Regions from separate parts of the Streptomyces sp. NPDC001108 genome, predicted to be linked through region 2. Evidence: predicted binding sites of a transcription regulator. Region 2 holds the regulator's gene; each other region holds the start of a gene.
The links. The regulator HrcA, encoded in region 2, represses chaperone genes, less so after heat shock. The targets are predictions, from matches to a motif close to TTNGCACTCNGNNNNNCNGAGTGCNAA.
Positions count from the first base shown of each region.

Region 1: groES (co-chaperone GroES) is a predicted target of HrcA. The motif match lies at 2,553-2,579, and genes of this name have one in related genera.
Region 3: groL (chaperonin GroEL) is a predicted target of HrcA. The motif match lies at 4,702-4,728, and genes of this name have one in related genera.

Region 1 is NZ_JBSFKL010000002.1:809,252-818,490, forward strand. It holds gene ACWC97_RS08350 (hydroxyacid dehydrogenase) at 1-274, shown strand, start outside; gene groL (chaperonin GroEL) at 377-2,002, opposite strand; gene groES (co-chaperone GroES) at 2,095-2,403, opposite strand; gene ACWC97_RS08365 (DUF6234 family protein) at 2,799-3,281, shown strand; gene ACWC97_RS08370 (polysaccharide deacetylase family protein) at 3,303-4,328, opposite strand; gene ACWC97_RS08375 (THUMP-like domain-containing protein) at 4,411-5,679, shown strand; gene ACWC97_RS08380 (hypothetical protein) at 5,704-6,069, opposite strand; gene ACWC97_RS08385 (hypothetical protein) at 6,120-6,785, opposite strand; gene ACWC97_RS08390 (RNA polymerase sigma factor) at 6,882-8,141, opposite strand; gene ACWC97_RS08395 (YciI family protein) at 8,190-8,558, opposite strand; gene ACWC97_RS08400 (hypothetical protein) at 8,723-9,001, opposite strand; gene tsaD (tRNA (adenosine(37)-N6)-threonylcarbamoyltransferase complex transferase subunit TsaD) at 8,998-9,239, opposite strand, start outside.
Region 2 is NZ_JBSFKL010000004.1:218,587-227,825, forward strand. It holds gene ACWC97_RS12445 (S41 family peptidase) at 1-2,473, opposite strand, end outside; gene ACWC97_RS12450 (hypothetical protein) at 2,556-3,029, opposite strand; gene ACWC97_RS12455 (16S rRNA (uracil(1498)-N(3))-methyltransferase) at 3,204-3,950, opposite strand; gene ACWC97_RS12460 (nitronate monooxygenase) at 3,947-5,020, opposite strand; gene dnaJ (molecular chaperone DnaJ) at 5,145-6,281, opposite strand; gene hrcA (heat-inducible transcriptional repressor HrcA) at 6,282-7,298, opposite strand; gene ACWC97_RS12475 (MBL fold metallo-hydrolase) at 7,510-8,244, shown strand; gene ACWC97_RS12480 (DUF3097 domain-containing protein) at 8,277-9,098, shown strand; gene hemW (radical SAM family heme chaperone HemW) at 9,114-9,239, opposite strand, start outside.
Region 3 is NZ_JBSFKL010000012.1:193,962-203,200, forward strand. It holds gene ACWC97_RS25445 (alpha,alpha-trehalose-phosphate synthase (UDP-forming)) at 1-860, opposite strand, end outside; gene ACWC97_RS25450 (glucosyl-3-phosphoglycerate synthase) at 905-1,861, opposite strand; SAM riboswitch class I at 2,016-2,142, shown strand; gene thrC (threonine synthase) at 2,160-3,482, shown strand; gene ACWC97_RS25460 (ubiquitin-like small modifier protein 1) at 3,512-3,790, shown strand; gene ACWC97_RS25465 (cold-shock protein) at 4,313-4,519, shown strand; gene groL (chaperonin GroEL) at 4,890-6,512, shown strand; gene ACWC97_RS25475 (esterase/lipase family protein) at 6,709-7,950, opposite strand; gene ACWC97_RS25480 (MarR family winged helix-turn-helix transcriptional regulator) at 8,098-8,583, opposite strand; gene ACWC97_RS25485 (hypothetical protein) at 8,851-9,239, shown strand, end outside.

The DNA.
Region 1 (9,239 bases), on a different contig from region 2:
CCGGGGCTCGCTGGTCGACGAGGAGGCACTGCTGGCGGAGCTGACGTCCGGGCGGCTGCGGGCGGTGCTGGACGTGACCGACCCCGAACTGCCCGCCCCCGACTCGCCGTTGTACGAGCTGCCGAACGTGCTGCTGACCCCGCACGTCGCGGGCTCGCTCGGCGGCGAGCTGCACCGGATGGCCGATCAGGCACTGGACGAGCTGGAGCGCTTCACGGCCGGGCTGCCCTTCGCGGACCCGGTGCACTCCGGCAGCCTCGGCCGCTCGGCCTGAGGCCACCGGCGCGGAACGAACACCGAAAGGCCCCCTGTCCCACCGTCGAAACGGTGGGACAGGGGGCCTTCCGCGGCTGTGCGCCTGCCCGACGGCGGTGCGTCAGTGGGAGTGGCCGTGACCGCCGTGGCCGGCCTCGGCCTCTTCCTCGGCCGGCTTCTCGACGACCAGGGTCTCGGTCGTGAGCAGCAGCGACGCGATGGACGCGGCGTTCTCCAGGGCGGAGCGGGTGACCTTGACCGGGTCGATGACGCCGGCCTTCACCAGGTCGCCGTACTCGCCGGTGGCGGCGTTGAAGCCCTGGCCCTTCTCCAGCTCGGCGACCTTGGAGGTGATGACGTAGCCCTCCAGGCCGGCGTTCTCGGCGATCCAGCGCAGCGGCTCGACCGCGGCGCGGCGCACGACCGCGACACCGGTGGCCTCGTCGCCGGACTTGCCGAGGTCGCCGTCCAGGACCTTGACGGCGTGGACGATGGCGGAGCCACCACCGGAGACGATGCCCTCCTCGACCGCGGCGCGGGTCGCGGAGATGGCGTCCTCCAGACGGTGCTTCTTCTCCTTGAGCTCCACCTCGGTGGCGGCACCGACGCGGATCACGCAGACGCCGCCGGCCAGCTTCGCGAGGCGCTCCTGGAGCTTCTCGCGGTCCCAGTCGGAGTCCGTGGACTCGATCTCGGCCTTGATCTGGTTGACCCGGCCCTTGACGTCGCCGGGCTCGCCGCCGCCGTCCACGATCGTCGTGTCGTCCTTGGAGACGGTCACGCGGCGGGCGGTGCCCAGCACGTCCAGACCGGCCTGGTCGAGCTTGAGGCCGACCTCCTCGGCGATGACGGTCGCACCGGTGAGGGTGGCGATGTCGCCGAGCATGGCCTTGCGGCGGTCACCGAAGCCGGGGGCCTTCACGGCGACGGCGTTGAAGGTGCCACGGATCTTGTTGACGACGAGGGTCGACAGCGCCTCGCCCTCGACGTCCTCGGCGATGATCAGCAGCGGCTTGGAGCCACCGGCCTGGATGACCTTCTCCAGCAGCGGGAGCAGCTCCTGGATGGAGCCGATCTTGCCCTGGTGGACGAGGATGTACGGGTCGTCGAGGACGGCCTCCATACGCTCCTGGTCGGTCACCATGTACGGGGACAGGTAGCCCTTGTCGAAGGCCATGCCCTCGGTGAAGTCGAGGTCCAGACCGAAGGTGTTGGACTCCTCGACGGTGATGACGCCGTCCTTGCCGACCTTGTCCATCGCGTCCGCGATGAGCTCGCCGACCTGCGGGTCCTGCGCGGAGAGCGCGGCCACGGCGGCGATGTCGGTCTTGTCCTCGATCGGGCGGGCGGTCGCGAGGAGCTCCTCGGACACGGCCTTGACCGCGGCGTCGATGCCCTTCTTCAGGGCGGCCGGGGAGGCACCGGCGGCGACGTTGCGCAGACCCTCGCGGACGAGCGCCTGGGCGAGCACGGTGGCGGTGGTGGTGCCGTCACCCGCGATGTCGTTGGTCTTGGTGGCGACCTCCTTCACCAGCTGGGCACCGAGGTTCTCGTACGGGTCGTCGAGCTCGACCTCGCGCGCGATGGTGACACCGTCGTTGGTGATGGTGGGGGCACCGAACTTCTTGTCGATGACGACGTTGCGGCCCTTGGGGCCGATCGTCACCTTGACCGTGTCGGCAAGCTTGTTGACGCCGCGCTCGAGGGCGCGACGGGCGTCCTCGTCGAACTTCAGGATCTTCGCCATGGGAGCTGAGCTTTCCTCTCGAACGAACCGCGCCCCCGACCCGGCTGGTTATCGCAGGGGGCCAGGGGCGCGGAACAGAAAACGTGGGTGAATTACTTCTCGACGATCGCGAGCACGTCGCGAGCCGAGAGGACGAGGTACTCCTCGCCGCTGTACTTCACCTCGGTGCCGCCGTACTTGCTGTAGAGCACGACGTCGCCGGTCTTGACGTCGAGCGGAAGGCGCTCGCCGTTCTCGAAGCGGCCCGGACCCACGGCCAGGACGACGCCCTCCTGGGGCTTCTCCTTGGCGGTGTCCGGAATGACCAGGCCGGAGGCCGTGGTCTGCTCGGCGTCGAGCGGCTGGACCACAATGCGGTCCTCGAGCGGCTTGATCGCAACCTTGGAGCTGGCGGTCGACACGATCCGGTCTCCCCCTTCGGAGATCTCACGGGGTAACAGTCTTGGGTGGCGACCAGGTCGATCCGTCGTCGCGGGTGCCGGACCTGCCAGTCGCGCAGTGGTTTGGCACTCTCCAGTGGTGAGTGCCAGCACCGAGACTATGACCGCGATTAGCACTCGGTCAAGCGGAGTGCCAATTCGCGCGGTCGTGGCGTCGTCTTCGAGCCGCCAGGAGCTTCAGGGCGCCGGGAGCTTCGAGCCGCCGGGAGCTTCGAGCCGCCGGGAGCTTCGAGCCGCCGGGAGCTTCGAGCTGCCGGGAGCTTCGGGCCGCCGGAGGGGGTTGGTCCGGACAACGGTCCGGACACCATGCGGGCAACGTACGGACGGGCCGGAGCGTTCCGTACGACGGTGGGGGCATGACCCGATCCCTTCCCCCGCCGGACGGACGGCGCCGGGCGGCCGCGGTGAACGGCTGCCTCGACGCGCTGCTCGGGCTGTTGCTGCTGCTCCTGGAGGGGGCGATCGGCGCGGTCGTCGCCCTTCAACTGGCCCTCTCCCACGGCGGCCTCGGCGCCCCGGGGCCGGAGAAGGGAGCGCCGCCGGAGCCGGTGGGCCCGCCGCCGACGGACTGGGGCCCGGCCCTCGCCCTCGGCGGCTTCGCCGCGGTGGCCCTGCTGTTCGCCCTCGTCCTGATGCGCGGCGGCTGGCCGTGGGCGGGCGGAGGGCAACTGGTGGCCGGGGTGGTGCTGTGCGTGGCGGCAGTGCTGACCGGCGTCGGGGAGCACGGCCGCGCGCACCCGCCCGCCCCCGCGCCCTCGCACACGGAGGATCCGGGGCACTCCGGCCATCCGTGCCGCAGTGGCGGGGACGACCGGGAGTGCCTGGACTCCGGCGGCTGAGAGCCTGCCGGAGCCGGGTCGTCAGACGTAGTCCTCCAGGCGGGCCACCGCGTAGCCCTGTTCGGTGACGGTCCTCAGGACCGTCCGGACCAGGTCGGCCATGCTGCCGCCCCAGGCCGCCCGGCCGCGGAAGTGGGTGAGGATGATGTCGCCCGGACGCAGCTCCTGGTCGTCCTCGCGCCACTCCATGCGGTCCGGGAACGCCTCGGCGTTCCACAGCGGCACGGCCCTGATCCCGCAGGACCGCGCGATGCGCAGGGTGTCGGCGTCGTAGTTGCCGTACGGCGGGCGGAAGAGGCGGGGCCGCTTCCCGTACCGCTCCGCCATGAGGTCCTGCTGGCCGCAGATCTCGCGCCGCTGCTCGTCGGAGGAGAGGCCGGGGAGGTAGGGGTGGTGGAGCGTGTGGTTGCCGAGGACGGTGCCCAGCCGCTGGGCCTCGCCGAAGTAGCCGTAGTTGTCCTTCACCTCGTCGTCGCTGAGGAACGCGCTGTACGGGATGTCCAGCTCGTCCATCATCTGGAGCAGCTCGGGGTCCTTCTCGGCGCCGTCGTCGATGGTCAGGAAGACGACCCGGTCCGTGGTCGGGACGGTGGTGAAGACCGGCGGGAGCGTGTCGTCGCCACCGGTCACCTCGAAGCCCTCGCGGGTGGTGACGCGCGGCTTGACCAGGGGCGGCAGCGGGGCGATCAGCGGCGGCCGGTCGAGCCCCCACTTCTTCGCGATCCTGGCCCGGACGGCCGGGGCGAGCCGCGCGTTCCCGTAGCGCTCGCCGGGCAGGCGGGCCAGGCCGCGGCGGAGAGCGGGGACGCCCGGGAGTCCGGCGGCGGGGTTCGGGCCCGCCGCCGGGCCCGGGTTCCCGGCGAGGGGCCCGCTCCCCCGCCCGGTTGCGCCGGGCTCCGAGGCGCAGCCCGAGCCGACCGCCGCGACCAGGAGCGCGGCCAGTACGGCGGCCGTGGGGTGGCACGGGCGCCCGCGCCGTCGACCCGGGGACCCGGATGATCTGGGTGGTTTTGCTGTGCTTTTTTCGTTTTGTCGTACAAGTTGCATGGCGCCGCATCCTGCCAGCCGTCGACCGGCGGTCCGGCCCGACACCGCGGCCCGGACCGCCGGTCTACCCGGCTGGCTCACAATGGGACGGGTGAACGCTCTCGCCCCGAACGACCCGTCCGGAAACGACCCGTCCGGCACCGGCCGGTCCGACGCCCCCGACCCCCTCGCCGGCTTCCGGGCCCTGCGCACCCCCGAGGGCGCCGCGCTCCTCGCCGAACTGCGGGACCACGACCCCGCCCAGGAGCTCGCCACCGCCACCCGGCTGCGCCGCACCCACCCCGCCGCCCTGGTGTCGGCCGCGCTCGGGCAGGCCCGGCTCCGGCAGCGGGCGGTGGCCAAGTTCGGCGCCGAGGACGCGTACCGGATGTACTTCACGCCGAACGGTGTCGAGCAGGCGACCCGCACCTCGGTGGCCGCCCACCGCGCCGGACGGTTCGCGGCGGGCGGGGTGCGCCGCGTCGCCGACCTCTGCTGCGGCATCGGCGGCGACGCCATCGAGCTGGCCCGCGCGGGCATCTCCGTACTCGCCGTGGACCGTGACCCGCTGACCGCCGAGGTGGCCCGCGCCAACGCCGCCGCGCTGGGGCTGGACGACCTGATCGAGGTGCGGTGCGCCGATGTCGCCGCCGTCGAAACCTCGTCCTGCGACGCGGTCTTCGTGGACCCGGCCCGGCGCGGCGGGCGGGGCCGGATCTTCGACCCCGAGGCGTACTCGCCGCCGCTGTCCTGGGCGGTCGGCGCCGCCCTCGCGGCCCCCCGCGCCGCCCTGAAGATCGCCCCCGGCATCCCGCACGAGGCGATCCCCGAGCAGGCCGAGGCCGAGTGGATCTCGGACGGCGGCGACGTGAAGGAGGCGGTCCTCTGGTTCGGCGAGGGGTTCACGTCCGGCGCCCACCGCGCCACGCTGCTCCCGGCGGCCGCCACCCTGTGGTCCGGGGCCCCGCTGTCCGCCCCGCCCGTCGGCCCGGTCGGCCGCTACCTGTACGAGCCGGACGGCGCCGTGATCCGCGCCCATCTGGTCGCCGACCTGGTCGCGCGGTGCGAGGGCCGGCTGATCGACGAGACCATCGCGTACATCACCGCCGACCGGCCGTACGCCTCCCCGTACACGACCGGGTACGAGATCACCGACCGGCTGCCGTTCAACATGAAGAAGCTGAAGGCGCTGCTGCGGGAGCGGAAGGTGGGCGTGCTGACCGTCAAGAAGCGCGGTTCGGCGGTCGAACCGGAGGAGCTGCGGCGCCGGATGAAGCTCCAGGGGCCGAACTCCGCGACCGTCTTCCTGACCCGGGTGGCCGGAGCGCCGACGATGCTCGTCGGCCACCCGCTGACCGGCCCCACCGGCTGAGCAGGACGGACGTCCCGAGGCCGGTCAGGCGAGATCGGTCAGGTCGTCCGCGTAGACCTGGGAGAGCGGCTGCGGGCCCACGTACTGCTGGCAGTTGCACTGGCCGGACTCGAAGCGGACCGGCTTCTTGTTCTCGTCCCAGGCGGTCGGCACCTCGACCCGCTCGTGGCAGCGGCCCTGCTTGTCGTGCTTGGCGAGGTGGTGCGTGCAGCCGCAGACCGGCTCCGGCGGCTTGCTCGCCGCCTCGACGGCCAGCCGCTCCTGGCGGGCCGTTTCCAGCAGTTCGAGCTTGCGCTCGTGCCGGTTGCGCAACGCCGTACGGACGTTGTCGACGACCCATCCGAAGCCGCCCATCCAGAAGACGATGAGCACCCACCAGTACCACTGCATGTCGTTCTCCCCCTGTTGGACGTCCGTGCCCCGTCAGGATAGGTCCGGGGTCAGCGGTGGGCACCGTCGCGGGCGGGCAGGCGTGGCGCCGGTGCGGGCGCCCCGGCCAGGACCCGCAGCACCCAGCGCCGGTGGGCGAACGCCTTGACGAGACCGATCAGTCCGACGAGCCAGGCGATCATCCCGAGCCCCATGGCGAGGGCGACCAGGCTCCAGCCGTACCCGTCCGGCGCGGCGTTCGCCGGGACGGCGAGGCAGGTGCCGAGTCCGACCGCGCAGAGCACGAAGGAGAGCACCAGCCAGGCACTGGACGCGCCCGGCATCCGCAGCGCCGCGTCCCGCGCCGGATCGCGGTCCAGGGCGCCCCAGGCGTGCAGCAGTACGCGGACCCGGCGGTCGCGGCGCACCCCGACGACGACGAGCAGGGCGGCGGGGACCAGGCAGCCGATGCCCAGCACCAGCATGGTCAGCCCCGCCAGGGCGCCGATCGGGTCGTAGGACTCCTCGAAGGCGACCAGCGCCGAGCCCACCAACAGCCAGCCGAACGCGCCGAGCAGGCCCCACAGCCAGAGCACCACCAGCCGCCCCGGGCCGACATGGGCCCGCACCAGCCCGCCGAGGACCGCCGCCCGGTCGGTGAGCAGCGCCTCCCGGTCGGGCCAGGAACGGAGCTCAACGGGCGGGGGCGGGGGCGGCAGTTGGGCACGGGAAGACATGGGCATGACCTTACGGTCCGGTGGCCGGGGCGGTGCGCGGCCCCTGGGGATCCGGCCGCGCCCACGGCGCGCGGTGCCGCGGCCGGGGGCCGGGACTCACCGGATCCCGCGGGCCGGGTGCTCCGCGCGGTCCAGGAGCATGGCCCGCTCCCGGGCGTTGCGGGTCAGCCCGGCCGCCCGGACGAACTCGGCGCGCGCCTCACCGGTGCGTCCGGTCCGGGCCAGCAGATCGCCGCGCACGCTGGGCAGCAGGTGGTAGCCGTCCAGCGCCGGATCGGCGGCGAGGGCGTCGACCAGGGCGAGAGCGGCCTCGGGGCCGCGGGCCATGGAGACGGCCACGGCCCGGTTCAGGGCGACGACCGGGGAGGGGGCGATCGCGGCGAGCCGGTCGTAGAGGGCGGTGATGGTGTCCCAGTCGGTGTCCTGGTACGTCGCCGCCCGCGCGTGGCAGGCGGCGATCGCGGCCTGCACGGTGTACGGGCCGAGTCCGGCGCCCTCGCCGGTCGCGGCGACGGCCCGTTCCAGGGCGGCGACCCCGCGCCGGATCAGCAGCCGGTCCCAGCGGGCCCGGTTCTGGTCGGCGAGCAGCACCGCCGCGCCGTCCGGGCCGGTGCGGGCCGCGGTGCGGGACGCCTGGAGCTCCAGCAGCGCGGCCAGCCCGTGGACCTCGGGTTCGTGCTCCATCAGCCCGGCGAGCACCCGGGCCAGCCGGAGCGCGTCCTCGCAGAGCGCCGGGCGCACCAGGTCGTCGCCGGCGGTCGCCGCGTAGCCCTCGTTGAAGACCAGGTAGATCACTTCGAGGACGGAGCCGAGGCGGGCGGCGCGGTCGGGCCCGTACGGCACCTCGAAGGCGACGCCCTCGCGGCCCAGGGTCCGCTTGGCCCGGACGATGCGCTGGGCGACGGTCGGTTCCGGGGCCAGGAAGGCGCGGGCGATCTCCTCGGTGGTGAGGCCGCCGAGGAGGCGCAGGGTGAGGGCGATCCGGGCCTCGGTGGAGAGCACCGGATGGCAGGCGGTGAAGATCAGCCGGAGCAGGTCGTCGTCGATGGCGTCCGGCTCGGCGGGCTCGGGCGGCTCCACGTCCGCGAGCGACCGGCCGACCTCGGCGAGCTTGCGCGCGTAGGTCTCCCGGCGGCGTACGAGGTCGATCGCGCGGTTCCGGGCGGTGGTGGTGAGCCAGGCGCCCGGCCGGTCCGGGACGCCCGACTCCGGCCACTGCTCCAACGCGGCGACCAGGGCGTCCTGGGCGAGTTCCTCGGCGATGCCGAGATCCCGCACGATGCGGGTGACGGCCGCGACGATCCGCGGGGACTCGATCCGGAAGACCGCCTCGACCGCTTCGGTTGTCGCTGTCACGGTGCCCCATCCCAGCAGTCGGGCCGGGACGGGGCAAGCCGGACCGGGTCAGGACCCCAGGGTGGCCTCGTCGATCTGCCGGACCTCGGAGGTCACCGTCCAGTTCTCCGGGTGGGCGCTGAGGAAGCGCCGGGTCCACTCCAGGGCCTCCGCCATGTCCTTGGCCTGGAGGACGGCGTACCCGCCGACGACCTCCTTGGTCTCGGTGAAGGGCCCGTCGGTCTGGGTGAGCTTCCCGCCGGACCAGGTGACCCGGGCGCCCTGGGAGGTCGGGTGGAGCCCGGCCGTCTCCAGCATGACCCCGGCCTTGGTGATCTCCTCGAAGAGGGCGCCCATCCGCTTCTCGAAGTCGGGGTCCGGGGCCTCCTTCGGCAGGTTCTCCTCGTCGATGCGGATCAGCGTCATGAAGCGCGGCATGGTGGCTCCCGGTTCCGTGCGGCGGGGCTCTTCCCCGCCTCTCACCCGTGCGTCGAACGGGACCCGGCCGGATCGACAGCTCCCGCGGAATACTTCGGGAAATTCTTTCGGGGAAGTCCGCGACCGGCCACCGGAGCGGGGCGGCGCCCCAGCCGCCCGGCGTTTCAGCCGACCGGGGCCCCGGTGGTCTCGACGGATTCGAAGCGCCAGCGGTGCACCGGGCGGGTGACCAGCGCGGCGTTCGGCTCGGGCAGCTCGGGCAGCTCGGCGTCGGGGCCGCCCGGCCACCAGGTGATCACCAGGACCCGGTCCTGCGGGGCGCGCAGCAGCTCGCGGCGGAGCGGTTCGACGGCCAGTTCCGCCGCGCGGGCCCGCGCCCACTCCAGCAGCTCCCCGCCCCGGCCGGTCGTGGCGCGGGCCTCCCACATGAGGGCGACGGTCATGAGTAGAGGTTGTCCTTGCTGATCTCGTGGACGTGGTCGTGGTCGTGGGTGTGGGAGCCCGGTACGTGCGGGTCGGTCACCGGCAGCGAGGAGTCCGCGGACAGCTCCAGGTCCGAGGCCGGGCGGTTGCGGGCGACCATCTCGGCGCCCAGCGCGGCGACCATCGCCCCGTTGTCGGTGCACAGCCCGGGGCGGGGCACCCGCAGCCGGATCCCGGCGCGCTCGCACCGCTCCTCGG
Region 2 (9,239 bases):
CGGGGCCGGTCACCGGGTCGACCGGGGTGCCGTCGACGGCGAGGAGGGTGTCCCCGGCGCGTACCGCCACGCCGGGCGCGGCGAGCGGTGAGCGCGCCTCCGGATCCGAGGTCTCCGAGGGGAGGATCCGGTCGATGCGCCAACTCCCTTCCTCCGTGCGGGAGATGTCGGCTCCGAGCAGTCCCTGCCGGGTCGACTCGTCGCACCAGCCGGAGGAGGGGCGGACGTAGGCGTGCGAGGTGCCGAGCTCGCCCTGGACCTCCCACAGCAGGTCCACCAGGTCGTCGTGGGTGGCGACCCGGGCCAGCACCGGGCGGTAGCGGTCCAGGACGCCGTCCCAGTCGACGCCGCCCAGGTCGGGGCGCCAGAAGTTGTCCCGCATGAGGCGGCCGGCCTCGGCGTACATCTGGCGCCATTCCGCGGCCGGGTCGAGGAGCCGCCGGACGCGGGAGAGGTCGACGGTGATCCCGCCGTCGCTGCCGCCGTCCTCGTCGTCGGCCGCGACATGGCTGTCGGACGGGACGACACGGAGGGCGCCGCGGGTGTGCAGGACGAGCCGCTTGCCGTCCCCGCTGACTTCGAAGTCCCGTACGTCCGAGGCGATCTCCTCGGAGCGCAGCTTCTCCAGGTCGTACCGCTCCAGGGTGGTCTCGGGGCGGGCTGCGTCGGGGGTGGCGGCGCTGGTGCCGAGGACCCCGGTCGTCGGGTGGCTCAGCCAGAGCAGGCCGTCCTTCGCGGCGCGGAGCGTGGAGTACCCGGCGGCCGCGACGGGCAGCGGCACGATCCGGTCGGCGAGCCCGTCGAGGTCGATCCGGGTGATGGGCAGCGCGGTCGGGTTGTCCTGGTCGCCCTCGCCGCCGCTCTTCTCCTTCTCGACGGGCAGGCCGTGGCGCTGCGGTCCGAACGGGGAGGGGGTGGTGGCGGCGAGCGTCAGCAGGTGCGGGCGGCAGGAGGCGGGGAACGTCAGGTCGAAGACGTGGCTGTCGTAGACCGGGTCGAAGGAGCGCTCGGAGAGGAAGGCGAGGTGCTTGCCGTCGGCGGTGAACGCGGGCGAGAAGTCCCGGAAGCGCAGCGGGGTGGCCTCGGCGACCGACAGGTCGGTGAGGTGGGCGAGTCTGAGCTGGCTGAGCGGGCGGGGGCCGGGGTGGGACCAGGCGAGCCAGGCGGAGTCGGGCGAGAAGACGAGTCCGGAGGCGTCGCCGTGTTCGCTGCGGTCCACCTCGTGGACCTCGCCGCTCTCCCGTTCGACGACCAGGACGCGCCTGTCGTGGGTGGCGACGGCGAACCGGCTGCCGTCGGGGGCGGCGGCCAGTTCGTGGACCCGGCCGAGCCGGCCGGCGGCGAGCCGGTGCGGCGCGGTGCCCGGGGCGGCGCCGGTGGCGGGGGCGCACTCCAGCGCGTCCTCGCCCTCGGCGTCGGTGACCCAGACGACGTGCGGGTCGCCCTCGGCCTGGAAGGTACGGGCCAGCCGGGCGCGTACGCCGGGTTCGGCGGCGAGCGCGCGGGCCGGGCCGCTCCGGTGGGTGACCCAGTGGACGGCGCCGCGCGTCACGACGGCGCTGCCGCGCCCGGTGCGGTCCGGGGAGACGGACTCGACGTGGCTCCCGGCGTGCACGGGGAACGGCTGGAGGTCGGTGCGCTGGCCGCCGAGCCGGATGTCCGGGCGGCGGGGCTCGCTGCCCGTCAGATCGTCCAGGACCCGGAGTTCACCGCCCGAGGCGTAGACGACACGGGTGCCGTCGGTGCTCGCGTGGCGGGCGTAGAAGCCGTCGAGGCCGGTGTGGCGGCGCAGCCCGGATCCGTCGGGGAGGGAGGAGTAGACGGCGCCGGTGCCCTCGTGGTCGGAGAGGAAGGCGACCCGGTCGCCGACCCACATGGGGCATTCGATGTTCCCGTCGAGCTCCTCGTGGAGCCGGACGAACCGCGCCGGGCCGTCGCCCGGGGTCTCCCCCTCGATCCACAACTTGCCCGCGGCGCCGCCCCGGTAGCGCTTCCACCAGGCGGCCTCGCGCCCCATGGTGGCGGAGAGCAGCAGGGCCCGGCCGCCGGGCCCGTACGCGAGCGAGCCGAGCTGTCCGTACGGGAGGACCCGCGCCGGGCCGCCGTCGACCGGAACGGCGTGCGCCCGGGTGCGGCGGAACGACGGCTGCCCCTGGGCGCTGACGACGAGCACCTCGCCACCGGGCGTCCAGCCGTGGACCTCGGTCCGGCTGTCGCCCCAGTACGTGAGCCGGGTGGCGGGGCCGCCGTCGGCCGGCGCGAGGTGGACCTCCGGCGCCCCGTCCCGGGTGGTCGTCCAGGCGACCCGGGTCCCGTCCGGCGATATCCGCGGCGGGCCGACCGGCCGGTTGTCGGCGCTGACGCGCCAGGCCCGGCCCCCGTCCAGCGGAGCCAGCCAGACGTCGTCCTCGGCGGTGAAGGCGACCGTGTCGCCGTGGAGATGGGGATACCGGAGGTAGGAAAGCTGCGTCACACCGCTCACCCTAGGACGCCGCTGTGCCGCCCGTAACCGGGTTGGCCGGAGTCCGACGGGTGGGCCGGGCTCCGGTTCGCACTCACTTTCCCCGGGTGGTCTCGGTCACCGTGACGGTGACCGTGACGGTGGGCCGGAAGCCGTTCCCGCCCGCGGCGGGCGGGGCCGGGGTGATCACGGAGGTCTGCGGCGGGGCGTTGCAGTCGCCGAGCACATCGGCCCGGAAGACGGACCGCCCGCCCGTCCTGGCGGTCAGATCGCCCCGTACGCACCGGCCGCCGAGCTCCTGGGTCACCTTGCCGCTGAGCGTGATCGCCTCACCGCTGCCGGTCCGGCCCGTGCAGTCGACGTTCGCGCTGCGGGGTACGGACGCGGCGGGCGAGGCGCCCCAGGCGCGGGCGCCGTCGACCCCGGCGGAGCAGCTCAGCCACCGCACGTTCACCCCGTTGCTCTCCAGTGCGCCGGTGCCGACCCGGTCGGTGGTCACGGCGATGGAGGCGGAGTTCAGCCCACCCGTGGGTTCGCAGGCGGCGACGCCCAGGACGGCCGCGACCACGAGTGCGGACGCGGCCGGAACACGTCGGCCTCGCCCCTGAATCCATGCCCTTGTTGTCCCCATACGGGCAGCTTCCCACCGATCGCCCGCCGGACGGTAGACGGCATGCGGGCGCGCCGCAAATGGCGCCGGGCGCACAACCGGGGATCGCGCGGCGCTACTTTCGAAACACCCCTAGGACCAGCGGCCGGTGCGCCCCAGGAGCAGGGCCGTCGCCGCCGTGCCCGCGGTGGAGGTGCGCAGCACGCTCGCACCGAGCCGGCAGGTCCGGGCGCCCGCCTCGGCGAAGACCGCGAGTTCCTGCGGCGACACCCCGCCCTCGGGCCCGACGACCAGCACGATCCCGCCCCGCTCGGGGAGTTCGACGGTGGCCAGCGGTTCGCTGTCGTGGTCCCGGTCCTCGTGCAGCACGGCCGCGAAGTCCGCCCCGGCCAGCAACGCCGCGACCTGCTTGGTCGTCATCGCGTCGGTCACCTCGGGGAAGCGCACCCGGCGGGACTGCTTGCCCGCCTCCCGGGCCGTACCGCGCCATTTCGACAGGGACTTGAGGCCGCGGTCGCCCTTCCACTGGGTGATGCAGCGGGCCGCCTGCCAGGGCACGATCACGTCGACGCCGGTCTCCGTCATGGTCTCCACGGCGACCTCGCCCCGGTCACCCTTGGGCAGGGCCTGGACGACGGTGATGCGCGGGGCGGGCGCCGCCTCCTCCCGGACCGGAGCCAGTTCGGCGAGGACGAGGCGGTCCTTGCCCTCGGCGGCGGCCACGACGCCCTCCGTCCAGCGGCCCCGCCCGTCGGTGAGCACGACGGCCTCGCCCGCGTGCAGCCGCTTCACCGACACGGCGTGCCGGCCCTCGGGGCCCTCCAGGACGAACCCGGGCCCCTCGGGGACCTGTTCGACGACGAAGACGGGTGCGGTCACTTGGTGCCTCCGGTGCTCAGTGCCGTACGCGCGGCGTCCAGTTCCTCGGCGAGCAGTCCGACCAGCCGGCCGGCCGGCAGCTCGCGGGCCATCCGGTGGCCCTGCCCGGCCCACAGCGCCATGCCCTGCGCGTCCCCGGCCTTCGCCGCCGCCCGGCGCAGCCCGGCGGTCAGGTGGTGGACCTGCGGGTAGGCGGCGGGGGCGTACGGGCCGTGCTCGCGCATGAAGCGGTTGACCAGGCCCCGGGCCGGGCGACCGGAGAACGCCCGGGTCAGGGCGGTCCGGACGAACAGCGGGTTGGTCAGCGCCTGCTTGTGCAGCGGGCTCGCCCCGGACTCGGGGCAGACGAGGAAGGCCGTGCCGAGCTGGGCCGCGTCGGCGCCCGCGGCGAGGACCGCGGCGATCTGCGCACCGCGCATCAGCCCGCCGGCGGCGAGAACCGGGATCTGCACGGTCTCGCGGACCTGGGACACCAGCGAGAGCAGCCCGATCCCGGAGCCGTCGGCCTGCGGGTCGTCGCGGTGGGTGGACTGGTGGCCGCCCGCCTCGACGCCCTGGGCGCAGACCGCGTCGGCCCCGGCCCACTGGGCGGCCTGGGCCTCCTCGGGCGTGGTGACCGTCACGACGGTGTACGTGCCGACGTCGGCGAGGGCGTCCAGGGTGTCCCGGGTGGGGCAGCCGAAGGTGAACGAGACGACCGGAACCGGGTCGTCCAGCAGGATGGCCAGCTTGGCCTCGTAGCCGTCGTCCCCGTCGACGTCCAGGTCACCGAGCGGGGTCTCGTACCAGGCGGCCTCGCCCGCGAGCTGGTGGCGGTAGACCTCGACGGCGCTCGGGTCGGCGAGCCCGGGCTGCGGCAGGAAGAGGTTGACGCCGAAGGGCCGGGCGGTCAGCCCGCGGACCTGTTTGATCTCCTGGTACATCCCGTCCGCCGTCTTGTAGCCGGCGGCGAGGAAGCCGAGACCGCCCGACCCGGAGACGGCCGCGACGAGCGGGGGGCCGGAGGCGCCGCCCGCCATCGGGGCCTGCACGATCGGATACCGGCAGAGATCGGTCAATGCGGATGACATGACCGCATCGTGTCACGTCCGGGCCGGACCGGACCCGCCGGGACGCACCGGCCGCGACCCGGGTACGCGCGGACGCCGGGCGGGCCCCGTCGAGGGGGCCCGCCCGGCGTCCGGACACCGCGGGTCAGCGGCCGTTGAAGGCGTCCTTCAGCCGGGAGAACAGCCCCTGCTGACCGGGCTGGAACTGGCCGGTGGGCCGCTCCTCGCCCCGCATCTTCGCCAGGTCCCGCAGCAGTCGTTCCTGCTCCGGGTCCAGCTTCGTCGGGGTCATCACCTCGACGTGCACGATCAGGTCGCCGCGCCCGCCGCCCCGCAGATGCGTGACACCGCGGCCGTGCAGCGGGACGGACTGGCCGGACTGGGTGCCGGGCCGGATGTCGACCTCCTCCAGCCCGTCGAGCGTCTCCAGCGGCACCTTGGTGCCGAGCGCGCCCGCCGTCATCGGGATGGTGACCGTGCAGTGCAGGTCGTCGCCGCGACGCTGGAACACCGCGTGCGACAGCTCGTGGATCTCCACGTACAGATCGCCGGCCGGGCCGCCGCCGGGGCCGACCTCGCCCTCGCCCGCGAGCTGGATGCGGGTGCCGTTGTCGACACCGGCGGGGATCTTCACCGTGAGCGTGCGCCGCGAGCGGATGCGGCCGTCACCGGCGCACTCCGGGCACGGCGTCGGCACGACCGTGCCGAACCCCTGGCACTGCGGGCAGGGCCGCGAGGTCATGACCTGGCCCAGGAAGGACCGGGTGACCTGCGAGACCTCGCCGCGGCCGCGACACATGTCACAGGTCTGGGCGGAGGTACCGGGCGCGGCACCCTCGCCGCTGCACGTGGTGCAGACGACGGCCGTGTCGACCTGGATGTCCTTGGTCGTTCCGAACGCGGCCTCGGCGAGGTCGATCTCCAGCCGGATCATCGCGTCCTGGCCGCGCCGGGTGCGCGACCGGGGCCCGCGCTGCTGCGACGTACCGAAGAACGCGTCCATGATGTCGGAGAAGTTGCCGAAGCCGCCCTGTCCGAAGCCGCCCGCGCCGGCGCCGCCGGAGGAGGACAGCGGGTCGCCGCCGAGGTCGTAGACCTGCTTCTTCTGCGGGTCCGACAGCACCTCGTAGGCGGCGTTGATCTCCTTGAACCGCTCCTGGGTCTTCGGATCGGGGTTGACATCCGGGTGCAGCTCGCGGGCGAGCCGACGGAATGCCTTCTTGATCTCGTCCTGGGACGCGTCGCGGCGTACGCCGAGTACGGCGTAGTAGTCCGTGGCCACTTACGACTCCGCCAGGATCTGTCCGACGTAACGTGCCACTGCGCGTACCGCTCCCATCGTTCCGGGGTAGTCCATGCGGGTCGGTCCGACCACGCCGAGTTTGGCGACTGCCTCGTCGCCCGAACCGTAGCCGACCGCGACGACGGACGTGGAGTTGAGCCCCTCGTGGGCGTTCTCGTGCCCGATGCGTACGGTCATGCCCGAGTCCTTGGCCTCGCCGAGCAGCTTCAGCAGCACGACCTGCTCCTCCAGAGCCTCCAGCACCGGCCGGATCATCACGGGGAAGTCGTGCCCGAAGCGCGTGAGGTTGGAGGTGCCGCCGATCATCAGCCGCTCCTCCGTCTCCTCGACGAGGGTTTCGAGCAGGATGGAGAGCACGGTGGAGACGGTGCCCCGGTCCTCGCTCTCGAAGGATTCCGGCAGATCCTGCACCAGTTGCGGGACGTCCGTGAAACGGCGCCCCACCACCCGGCTGTTGAGCCGGGCCCGCAGGTCGGCGAGAGAGGTCTCGCCGAACGGGGCGGGGCAGTCGATCATGCGCTGTTCGACCCGGCCGGTGTCCGTGATGAGCACGAGCATCAGCCGGGCGGGCGCCAGCGAGAGCAGTTCCACGTGCCGCACCGTCGACCGGGTCAGCGAGGGGTACTGCACGATGGCGACCTGCCGGGTCAGCTGCGCGAGCAGCCGTACGGTGCGGCCCACGACGTCGTCGAGGTCGACCGCTCCGTCGAGGAAGTTGTGGATCGCGCGGCGCTCCGGCGACGAGAGGGGCTTGACCCCCGCGAGCCGGTCGACGAAGAGCCGGTAGCCCTTGTCCGTCGGAATGCGTCCGGCGCTGGTGTGGGGCTGGGCGATGAACCCCTCGTCCTCCAGCACGGCCATGTCGTTGCGGACGGTCGCCGGGGAGACCCCCAGCTTGTGCCGCTCGGTGAGCGCCTTGGAGCCGACGGGCTCCTCCGTGCCGACATAGTCCTGGACGATGGCGCGGAGCACTTCGAGTCTGCGTTCACTGAGCATCGCGCACACCTCCAGCTGTGTTTCCTCGGTGGTTCCCGGGCCGTTCCCGTGTCCCTGTCCAGTGTCCCTGTCCAGGATTTCGCCTGGCACTCTGTCACCCCGAGTGCCAGCAATCCCCCGCCAGTGTACGGCGGCCGAGTGGGGGCCTAGCAAGGGCGACCGGCCAGCCCGTCACGGGACCCCGCGGGTGTTTTGCCGATAGCGTCGCGGTATGGACGCTTCTTGGGAAGAGTTCGGGTGGGAACGGATCGGCCACGGAGTGGGCCGGCGGCGCCTTCCCGGATGGGATGCGACGGTCGCGCTGGTCGTCGGGGCGGACGGCGCGCTGCTCTTCGACACCGGCTCGACGCTCCGCGAGGGGGCCGAGGTGCGGTCCCAGGCCGAGGCGCTGCTGGGCCGGAGGGTGACACATGTCGCACTCAGCCATCCGCACTTCGACCACGTGCTGGGCACCGCCGCGTTCTCCGGCGTCCAGGTGTACGGGGCGGCCGGGCTGGCGGAGTTCCTGCGGAAGGACGGCGCGGCGGAGCTGCGCGCCTCGGCGGTGCGCCACGGGGTCGCGGAGCGCGACGCGGCGGAGGCCGTCGACGCGCTGGTGGTGCCGGGGCACCCGGTGCGCGGGGAGTGGACGGTCGGCCTGGGCGGCGGGCGCGAGGTGGTGCTGGCCGAGCTGGGCCCCGCGCACAGCGGCCACGACCTGGTGGCGGTCGTCCCCGGCTCCCCCGGATCGCCCGCCGTCGTGCTCTGCGGCGACCTGGTCGAGGAGTCCGGCGAGCCCCAGGCCGGCGAGGACGCGCATCCGGCCCGCTGGCCGGGCGCGCTGGACCGGCTGCTTGCGCTGGGCGGCGAGGACGCGGTGTACGTGCCGGGGCACGGGGCGGTGGTGGACGCGGGGTTCGTACGGGAGCAGCGCGGGCGACTGGCCGGACGTTTCGGCGTGTCGTGACCCCCGGGGTCCGGTCGTCCTATCGTCGTGCGATGCGCAGCTACCAGCCGGACCTGACCCCGCCGTGGAAGAGGTCCGCCCCCGTTCCCGAGATCCCCGCCGAGCCCGATCTGGTGGTGGAGGAGGTGTCCACCGGATTCTGCGGTGCGGTGATCCGGTGCGAGAAGACGGCCCAGGGTCCGACGGTGACCCTGGAGGACCGCTTCGGCAAGCACCGGGTGTTCCCGATGGAGCCGCGCGGCTTCCTGCTGGAGGGCAGGGTGGTCACCCTCGTCCGCCCGGCGGCCGCCGCCCCGGCGCGCCCGTCCCGTACGGCCTCGGGGTCGGTCGCGGTCCCCGGGGCGCGGGCCCGGGTCGCGCGGGCCGGGCGGATCTACGTGGAGGGGCGGCACGACGCGGAGCTGGTGGAGCGGGTCTGGGGCGACGACCTCCGGATCGAGGGCGTGGTCGTGGAGTACCTGGAGGGCATCGACGACCTGCCGGGCATCGTGCGCGCCTTCTCCCCCGGCCCGGACGCCCGGCTGGGCGTGCTGGTCGACCACCTGGTGCCCGGCTCCAAGGAGTCCCGGATCGCCGAGCGGGTGACGGAGGCGGACGTGCTGGTGGTGGGGCACCCGTACATCGACGTGTGGGAGGCGGTGAAGCCGTCCTCGGTGGGCATCCCGGCGTGGCCGGCGGTGCCGCGCGGGCAGGACTGGAAGACTGGGGTGTGCCGGGCGCTGGGCTGGCCGGAGAACACCGGCGCGGCCTGGCAGCGCATCCTCTCCTCGGTCCGCTCCTACCGGGATCTGGAGCCGTCGCTGCTGGGCTCGGTGGAGCACCTGATCGACTTCGTCACGGCGCCGCCGCAGTAGCCTTCCCCGGGGCCCTCAGTCAACCAGGTCCCGCACCACCGCGTCCGCCAGGAGCCGCCCGCGCAGGGTGAGCACCGCCCGTCCGTCCTCGTACGGGGCGGGCTCCAGGAGGCCGTCGGCCAGGGCGCGGCGGGCGGCGGC
Region 3 (9,239 bases), on a different contig from region 2:
TCCACCCGCACGATCGTCCTCCGGTCCGGGCCGACCTGCTCGCGCAACGCGGCCAGCCGCTCGTCCACGTCCGCCTCGTGGGCCCGGCGGCGCAGGAAGTCCCCGTCCGCGCCGAGCCCGTGCACACCGATCCGGGTCTCCCCGGTGCCGCCCAGGATCCGGTTGCAGCAGTCGGTGAACGCGTCCGCCCAGCGCCGGGTCAGGAACGCCGCCCGGTCCGCGCCCAGGATGCCGCGCAGCAACTGCTCGGCGATGTCGTCGGGGAGCAGCCGGAAGTAGTCGACCGGCGCCCACGGCGTGTGCGAGAAGTGGCCGATGCGCAGATCGGGGCGGAGTGCGCGGAGCATGCCCGGCACCAGCGCCAGGTGGTAGTCCTGCACCAGCACGTCGGCGCCCTGCCCGGCCTCCTCGGCGAGCGCCTCGGCGAAGGCCCGGTTGTACCGCTCGAACGATGCCCACTGGTGCCGGAACTCCCGGTCGAAGACCGGCTCCGTCGGGGTCTGGTACAGCAGGTGGTGGATGAACCAGAGCACCGAGTTGGCGATGCCGTTGTACGCGTCGGCGTAGGTGACCGCGTCGATGTCGAGCATCCGGACACCCGGCTCGCCGACCCCGCGCCGGACCGCCTCCCGGTCCCCGTCGCCCAGCGCCGCGCACACCCACAGCTTGTCGTCGACGGCGCTCAGCCCGGACACCAGCCCGCCGCCGCCCCGTCTCGCGGCGAGCGAGCCGTCGTGCTCCCGGGTGTACGAGACCGGGCCGCGGTTGGACGCGACGAGCACCCGGGCACCGGTCGGGGGACCGTCGGCCGGGGCGTCGTCGGGCCGGGCGGTGGGACGGGAATCGCGCGCGGAGACCATGTTGCGGAATCTAGCCCGATCGCGAACCGCCCAAACGTGCGAAATCAGGCCGCCCGGCGGGCCAGGTACTCCTCGATCCCGCACATCGGAGGCCGCTCCTCGGTGTCCACCGCATGGGTGCGGGGCACGAAGCCGTTCGCCCCGCGCTCGAACTGGGTGAGCGCCGGACGCACCAAGTGCCCGCGGGAGAGCCGGAGCTGGGCCGTGCGGTAGATGGCAGCGGCCATCCGGCCGAGCGCCTGTCCGTCCTGGTGCCGGTGCTTGCGCACCCCGACGTCGACCTGGGCCAGCGCGTCCAGCCCGACCGTGTGCAGCGCGTCGACCAGCAGCCCGAGCTCCACCCCGTAGCCGACCGGGAACGGCAGCCGTTCCAGCAGCGAGCGGCGCACGGCGTACTCGCCCCCCAACGGCTGTACGAATCCGGCCAGCCGGGGCCAGTGCAGATTGAGCAGCGGGCGCGCGACCAGCTCGGTCACCCGGCCGCCCTGCCCCGTGGTGTCGCCGAGCGGGCGGTCGTACATCGCCTTGACGAACTGGACGTCCGGATCGGTCAGCAAGGGGCCGACGATGCCGGAGACGAAGTCGGCCGAGAAGTCCTTCAGGTCGGCGTCGACGAAGCACACGATGTCCCCGCCGGTCACCAGGAGCGACCGCCACAGCACCTCGCCCTTGCCGGGCACGGCCGGTATCCGGGGGAGTATCGCGTCGCGGTGCACCACCCGCGCACCGGCCTCCCGGGCCACCCGGGCGGTGGCGTCCGTGGAACCGGAATCGATCACCACCAGCTCGTCGACCAGCCGGACCTTCTCCATCAGCTCACGCCGGATCGTCGCGACGATCTCGCCGACCGTCGCCTCCTCGTTCAGCGCGGGCAGCACGACGCTGACACTCCCGCGCCCCGCCTCCCCGGCCGCGGCCCGAGCGGCCAGGAGGCGGTCCAGCGGGCGGTCGGCGGCCGACCAGGAACGCCTGGTCAGCCAGTGCTCGACCTCTTCCAGCACGGTCGGTACTCCCTGTTGTGTGATCCATCTCGCGGGTCGGACGACTATCTCAACAGCCCGCGGCTTCGGTTACAGTCTTGAACAACGCGGACGACCATCGCATGCCGGGGTCCGTCCGCCGAAAAATGCCCGGATCGAAGATCCGGTGCCACAGCGCTCATCCAGAGGGACTGAGGGAACGGCCCGTTGAAGTCCCGGCAACCCCCCCACCGACCGTGCGGTCCGGTGAGGAAGGTGCCAATTCCGTCTCGTGGCGAAACGCGCCGCGGGGAAGATGAGGAGAAAGGGCCTCGCCATCATGGCTGCGCAGACCGCTGCAGTAAGCACCGACGCTTCCGTCGACACCACCGAATCCGCCGCGTCCGTCGATCTCGGACCCGCTTCCGGCCTTTCCTGTCGCGAGTGCGGCGAGCGTTTCGAGCTCGGCCCCATTTTCGCCTGTGCCTCCTGTTTCGGCCCGCTCGAAGTCGCGTACGAACTGCCGACCGGTTCCCCCGAGGAGCTGAGGAAGCGCATCGAGGCCGGACCGGCGAACATCTGGCGCTACGCCCCGCTGCTGCCGGTCCCCGCGGACGTCGCCGAGAAGCCCAACCTGAACCCCGGCTGGACCAAGCTCGTCCAGGCCGACAACCTCGCCCGTGAGCTGGGCGTCGAGCCCGGCAAGCTGTTCGTCAAGGACGACTCCGGCAACCCCACGCACTCCTTCAAGGACCGCGTCGTCGCCCAGGCCATCGAGGCCGCCCGCGCCTTCGGCTTCACCACCCTGTCCTGCTCCTCCACCGGCAACCTCGCCGGTGCGGTGGGCGCCGCCGCCGCCCGCGCCGGCTTCCGCTCCTGCGTCTTCATCCCGCACGACCTGGAGCAGGGCAAGGTCGTCATGGCCGCGGTGTACGGCGGTGAGCTGGTCGGCATCGAGGGCACGTACGACGACGTCAACCGCTTCTGCTCCGAGCTGATCGGCGACCCGCTCGGCGAGGGCTGGGGCTTCGTCAACGTCAACCTGCGCCCGTACTACGGCGAGGGCTCCAAGACCCTGGCGTACGAGATCTGCGAGCAGCTCGGCTGGCGGCTCCCGGACCAGCTGGTCATCCCGATCGCCTCCGGCTCCCAGTTCACCAAGATCGACAAGGGGCTCCAGGAGCTGATCAAGCTCGGTCTGGTCGAGGACAAGCCGTACAAGCTCTTCGGCGCCCAGGCCGAGGGGTGCTCGCCGGTCTCGGTGGCGTACAAGGGCGGTCACGACGTCGTCCGGCCGCAGAAGCCGAACACGATCGCCAAGTCGCTCGCGATCGGCAACCCGGCCGACGGCCCGTACGTCCTGGACATCGCCCGCCGCACCGGCGGCGCGGTCGAGGACGTGAACGACGAGCAGGTCGTCGACGCGATCAAGCTGCTGGCCCGCACCGAGGGGATCTTCGCGGAGACGGCGGGCGGGGTGACGGTCGGCGTGACGAAGAAGCTCATCGAGGCCGGTCTGATCGATCCCGCGCTGACCACGGTCGTCCTCAACACGGGCGACGGACTCAAGACCCTCGACGCGGTGGCCGAGACCTCTCAGGCGACCGCGACGATCCGCCCCAGCCTGGAGGCGTTCCGCGCCGCCGGCCTCGCCACCAGCTGATCAACCGAGCCTCCAGGAAGGACACACCCATGAGCGTCAAGGTCCGTATCCCCACCATCCTCCGCACCTACACCGGCGGCCAGGCCGAGGTTCCGGCCGAGGGCTCGACCCTCTCCCAGGTCATCGCGTCCCTGGAGCAGAACCACCCGGGCATCGCCGCCCGCGTCCTGGACGACCAGGGCAAGCTGCGCCGCTTCGTGAACGTGTACGTCAACGACGACGACGTCCGCTTCGAGGACGGCCTGAACACCGCGACGCCGGACGGCGCCGGCATTTCGATCATCCCGGCGGTGGCCGGCGGCTGCTGAGGCCCGACTCCCTGACATCACGATGTCCTGACGCCGTTCCGATGTCCTGACGCCCTGATGCCTGATGTCGCGATGTCCTGGTGTTCTTGATGCCGCGCCGATCGGCCGGGACTGTCGCCCGCGTTGTCGAATTGCCCTCTCCGGATTCAAACGGAGGGGGCAATTCTGCATGGTTGAGCGCGGTAGAGTAGGGGAAGTCCCCCCAGCTGCTCGCGCCAACCGCGTATGAGAATGCGCCCGGCCCCGACAAGATGCAGCCAAAGTGTGTGTTCCGCTTGCGGCATAAGTCACCTTTGCCCGGCCCGAGTTGCCCGGGAATCCTCTGAATCGCGCATATCCGGGTGTTCAGCGCTGCCCAGAATTCTCGTCCGATTGACCTGTTGCAGAGGGCAGTTGGACAGATACATTCAGCCGCGGTCGACGCGTTCCGGCGCACACGCCCTCTACCTGTCGGAGGGGGAGTTCTGACCCGGGTCCGCGAAGTGCGGACCTGCGCAAGGGCCAGTAATAGGGGAGTTAGGCATGGCTCAGGGCACCGTCAAGTGGTTCAACGCGGAGAAGGGGTACGGCTTCATCGCGGTCGACGGTGGTGCGGATGTTTTCGTCCACTACAGCGCGATCCAGATGGACGGATACCGCACCCTTGAAGAGGGTCAGCGAGTCGAGTTCGAGATCTCGCAGGGCCAGAAGGGGCCGCAGGCAGACATGGTCAAGCTCGCCGTCGGCTGAGTTCGAGCGGTCGGCCAACGACGCCACTCACGCACTGAGGGCCCGTACCCATGAGGTACGGGCCCTCAGTGCGTCCCGGACGCGCCCGGCGCGCGGACCTCGCGCCCCGCCCGCCCCCCCCGACGCGCCCGGCGCACCGTCCGCCACGCGCCCGGCGCACTGTCCACATCCCGAGGGGGACGCTTGCACTCTCGGGGGTCGAGTGCTAATCATTGGCGTTAGCACTCTCCAGGTGAGAGTGACAGAACTTGGACCGGGCCGGTGAGGCCCGCAGCCCGGTGGGGCAAGGAACCACCGGGTGCGCAGGCCGTCCGTCGCGGGCGCCATCCGGTCCGGAGAAATCCACCCCTGTCCGGGAGGACCACTTCACATGGCCAAGATCATCGCGTTCGACGAGGAGGCCCGGCGCGGTCTCGAGCGCGGCATGAACCAGCTCGCCGACGCCGTCAAGGTCACCCTTGGCCCCAAGGGTCGCAACGTCGTCCTTGAGAAGAAGTGGGGCGCCCCCACGATCACCAACGATGGTGTCTCCATCGCCAAGGAGATCGAGCTGGAGGACCCGTACGAGAAGATCGGTGCGGAGCTGGTCAAGGAGGTCGCCAAGAAGACGGACGACGTCGCCGGCGACGGTACGACCACCGCCACCGTTCTCGCCCAGGCGCTCGTCCGCGAGGGTCTGCGCAACGTCGCTGCGGGTGCCAACCCGATGGCGCTCAAGCGGGGCATCGAGAAGGCCGTCGAGGCCGTCTCCGCCGCCCTCCTGGAGCAGGCCAAGGACGTGGAGACCAAGGAGCAGATCGCTTCGACGGCCTCCATCTCCGCCGCCGACACCCAGATCGGCGAGCTCATCGCCGAGGCCATGGACAAGGTCGGCAAGGAAGGCGTCATCACCGTCGAGGAGTCCCAGACCTTCGGTCTGGAGCTGGAGCTCACCGAGGGTATGCGCTTCGACAAGGGCTACATCTCGGCGTACTTCGCCACCGACATGGAGCGTATGGAGGCGTCGCTCGACGACCCGTACATCCTGATCGTCAACTCGAAGATCAGCAACGTGAAGGACCTCCTTCCGCTGCTGGAGAAGGTCATGCAGTCCGGCAAGCCGCTGCTGATCATCGCCGAGGACGTCGAGGGCGAGGCCCTGTCGACCCTGGTCGTCAACAAGATCCGTGGCACCTTCAAGTCCGTCGCCGTCAAGGCCCCGGGCTTCGGCGACCGCCGCAAGGCCATGCTCGGCGACATCGCCATCCTCACCGGTGGCCAGGTCATCTCCGAGGAGGTCGGCCTCAAGCTGGAGAACGCCGGTCTCGACCTGCTCGGCCGCGCCCGCAAGGTCGTCATCACCAAGGACGAGACGACGATCGTCGACGGTGCCGGTGACAGCGACCAGGTCCAGGGCCGCGTCAACCAGATCCGCGCCGAGATCGAGAACTCCGACTCGGACTACGACCGCGAGAAGCTCCAGGAGCGCCTCGCGAAGCTGGCCGGCGGCGTGGCCGTCATCAAGGCCGGTGCCGCGACCGAGGTCGAGCTGAAGGAGCGCAAGCACCGCATCGAGGACGCGGTGCGCAACGCCAAGGCCGCCGTCGAGGAGGGCATCGTCGCCGGTGGTGGCGTGGCTCTGCTCCAGGCCTCGGCCGTCTTCGAGAAGCTGGAGCTCTCGGGTGACGAGGCGACCGGCGCCAACGCCGTGAAGCTCGCCCTGGAGGCCCCGCTCAAGCAGATCGCCGTCAACGGTGGTCTTGAGGGCGGCGTCGTCGTCGAGAAGGTGCGCAACCTGGCCGTCGGCCACGGTCTGAACGCCGCCACCGGCGAGTACGTCGACATGATCGCCGAGGGCATCCTCGACCCGGCGAAGGTCACGCGCTCCGCCCTGCAGAACGCCGCGTCCATCGCCGCGCTGTTCCTCACCACCGAGGCCGTCATCGCCGACAAGCCGGAGAAGGCCGCCGCGGCCGCTCCGGGCGGCATGCCGGGCGGTGACATGGACTTCTGATCCTGACGGATCGGTAGTTCCTTCCGCACGGCTTCCGAGCTCTGCGGGCGTTGGCCCCCGGGACCTTCTGGTCCCGGGGGCCAACGCCGTTCCGCGCTCCGTCGGGAAGCCGGCTTTCCCCGTGGAAGCCGGCTTTCTTCGATACGGAGGGCGGCTTCGCTGCGGGAGGGGGCCTCGCTGCGGAAGGTGGCTTTCGCTACGGAAGGTGGCTGAGGAGCCAGGTGCAGAGCTCTCCGGTGACGAGCGCGTGCGGTTCGTTCCGGGAGGCGAGCCGGTAGGCGTCCAGCCCGCCGGTCCCGGCCGGAAGCGCGGAGATGTCCTTGTACAACTCGTCGTCCGTGTCCAGCTCGCCGATGTCCACCGCGCTGACGGACGGCACGAAGCAGTGCGACCGGATGCGCACGGCGGTCGTGAGACCGAGATCGGGGTGCAGGGCGTTGAGCCCGTCGGCGAGGATGCCGAAGCCCTCCAGCGAGCCGCCGGGGGCGCCGTCGATCGAGGGGAGCCCCGTGGTCCGTACCTCGTGGGTCTTCGGGGCCACCACCCGGAGCTTCGCCACGGATTCGTCGGGGCCGGGCGCCTGGGTGTGGAGACGGGTGCCGACGACCGATCCGCCCGTGCCCTCCAGGGCCAGTTCACCCGCCCGTACGTCGGTGCCGACCCCGTCGGCCGTGCCGTTGGCGACCCCGATCAGCCGGGGACGGCGCGGCCACTCACCGACGGCCGCCATCTCGGCGAGGAACGCGGCGCGCGCCCCGTCCCGGTCCGGGGTGCCGTTCCACGTACCGATGTGCCGCCACAGCAGTTCCCGGGTGGCCGGGCTGTTGATCTGGTCGGAGAACCGGCCGTCGAGATCCCTGACGTAGTGCGCGAACGCCTGGAGCGCGACCGGGATCCAGGCGCCCCGGTGCGGGCTGTCGTACGAGAAGTACAGCTCCGTACCGTGGTCGAGGCCCTCGAACTCCATCCGGGCCAGCGCGTGACGGGTGACCAGCCCGCCCGTGCTGAACCCGCCGACGACCAGCGGGGTGCCGCCCTGCCGTTCCATCAGGGCACGGGTGATCGCGGCGCGTGCGGTGCGTGAGTTGTCCAGAATCGACGCCCCGCGGTCGTGGTGGCCGAGCAGGATGACGTCACGGCCACGGCGGCGCAGCTCGCTGATGAGGGGAAAGTCGCCGAACTCCAGGATCTGCCAGGAGGACTCCAGCTCGCTGGGGCCCGTCCCGAAACCGTCGGCCAGGATCACGGGCCGTACGAGACCGGGGTTCCCCTCGCCCCGGTACACCCAGGCGGTGCCGCCCGGCAGATCCCATACGGCGCTGGGCGACACCGGAAGCGAGCCGGGCCGCTCGGCGTCCAGCCGGGTACCGGGCGCCAGCGCGATGGCGGGCCTTTCGTGGAGCGCGGAGACGATCTGCTCGCGGGACGGCTCGGGCATGGGTGGCGTTCCCCTTTGGGACGGTTGATAACGATGCGCGCCCAGGGGAGCACGTGCCGAAGCCGTCCAGCGGGAGATGCCCGGCCAAACCACCCCCAGGTGGGAGCCACTTTCGGACACATCCCACTGCCCCGCCCGCCACCCGCCTCAGTGGTGCCAGGCGGTCCCGCCCGTGTTGTGGATGAACCGCTGGAGCACCTTGAGCGTGGTCAGGTACTCCTCGTCGGAGATACCGGCGTGCCGCTCCGCCCACAGCTCCGCCTGGAGGGCGGCGGCCTTCTCGTGGAACGCCCGGCCCTCGGCCGTGATGACGAGGCGCCCTTCGGCGTCCTCGGTGATCCAGCCCTGGGAAATGGTCCGGTCGATCTCCGCCTCCATGGCCTCCGGGCCGGTGTCGAGGTAGTTCCGCAGGAGCCGGGACACCTCGCCCCGATCCCTGCCGCCCTCGGCGTGCCCGGCCTGTGCGGTCCGTGCGGCCTGTGCGACCTGTGCGAGAACCCACCACTGCGGCTGGCTGGTGCCGATCCCTTCGAGCGCGGCCCGGGTCCGGGAGACGACGGCGTTGTAGGCGGCCCAACTCCAGTAGCCGATCGGCTGCTTGATCAGATCGGCGTCGTTGTGCGAGTAGTCCATGACTGCTTCCTCCACCGTTGCTCGGGTCGGTGTGACCTGGTCGATGTGGCCAGTGGGACCGACCGTAGAAGCTCAACCGCGCTTGGGGTCAAGGGAGTTCGGTGGGCGCCGAGGCGGCTCGCGGTTCTGTGCCCGCGCTCTCGTGTCTCGCGAATCACTCGATGCGGTGAACGTTACTGAGCGTAATGGCTCTGCAGGTGGTGGCTGGCTACAGTGTGTAATCACCCGCGTCCGCCTGGTGGTGGGTCGGTCGATGGGAGGCGTGGGATGAGGAAGTCGAAAGCGGCGGCAAGCGCGGTGCTCGCCGCCGGATTGTTCTTCGGTGGGGCCGGGGTCGCCATGGCTGCCGGATGGCAGCGGGTCCCTGACCTGGAGAGCGGGGGAGTGAAGCTTTCCAAGGGGCAGTACCGGTTCAATCCTGCGGGGCGGAATCACGGAGGGTTCGAATGGCAGGGCGACCTCGCGGATGTGTCTCCGGGTGACGGCAACAACGTGTACGTCCAGGTGCGAGTCGAGGGGTACAGCTGGAACCGCTTCAACGGGCAGCAGAAGAAGACGGTCCACCTCCACAAGACGGTCTACGACGGGGCGGCTCGGTACACCAGTACGGCCCACATCCGCGCTTGTCGTGACCGTGGATCCCTGCGCCCGGACAA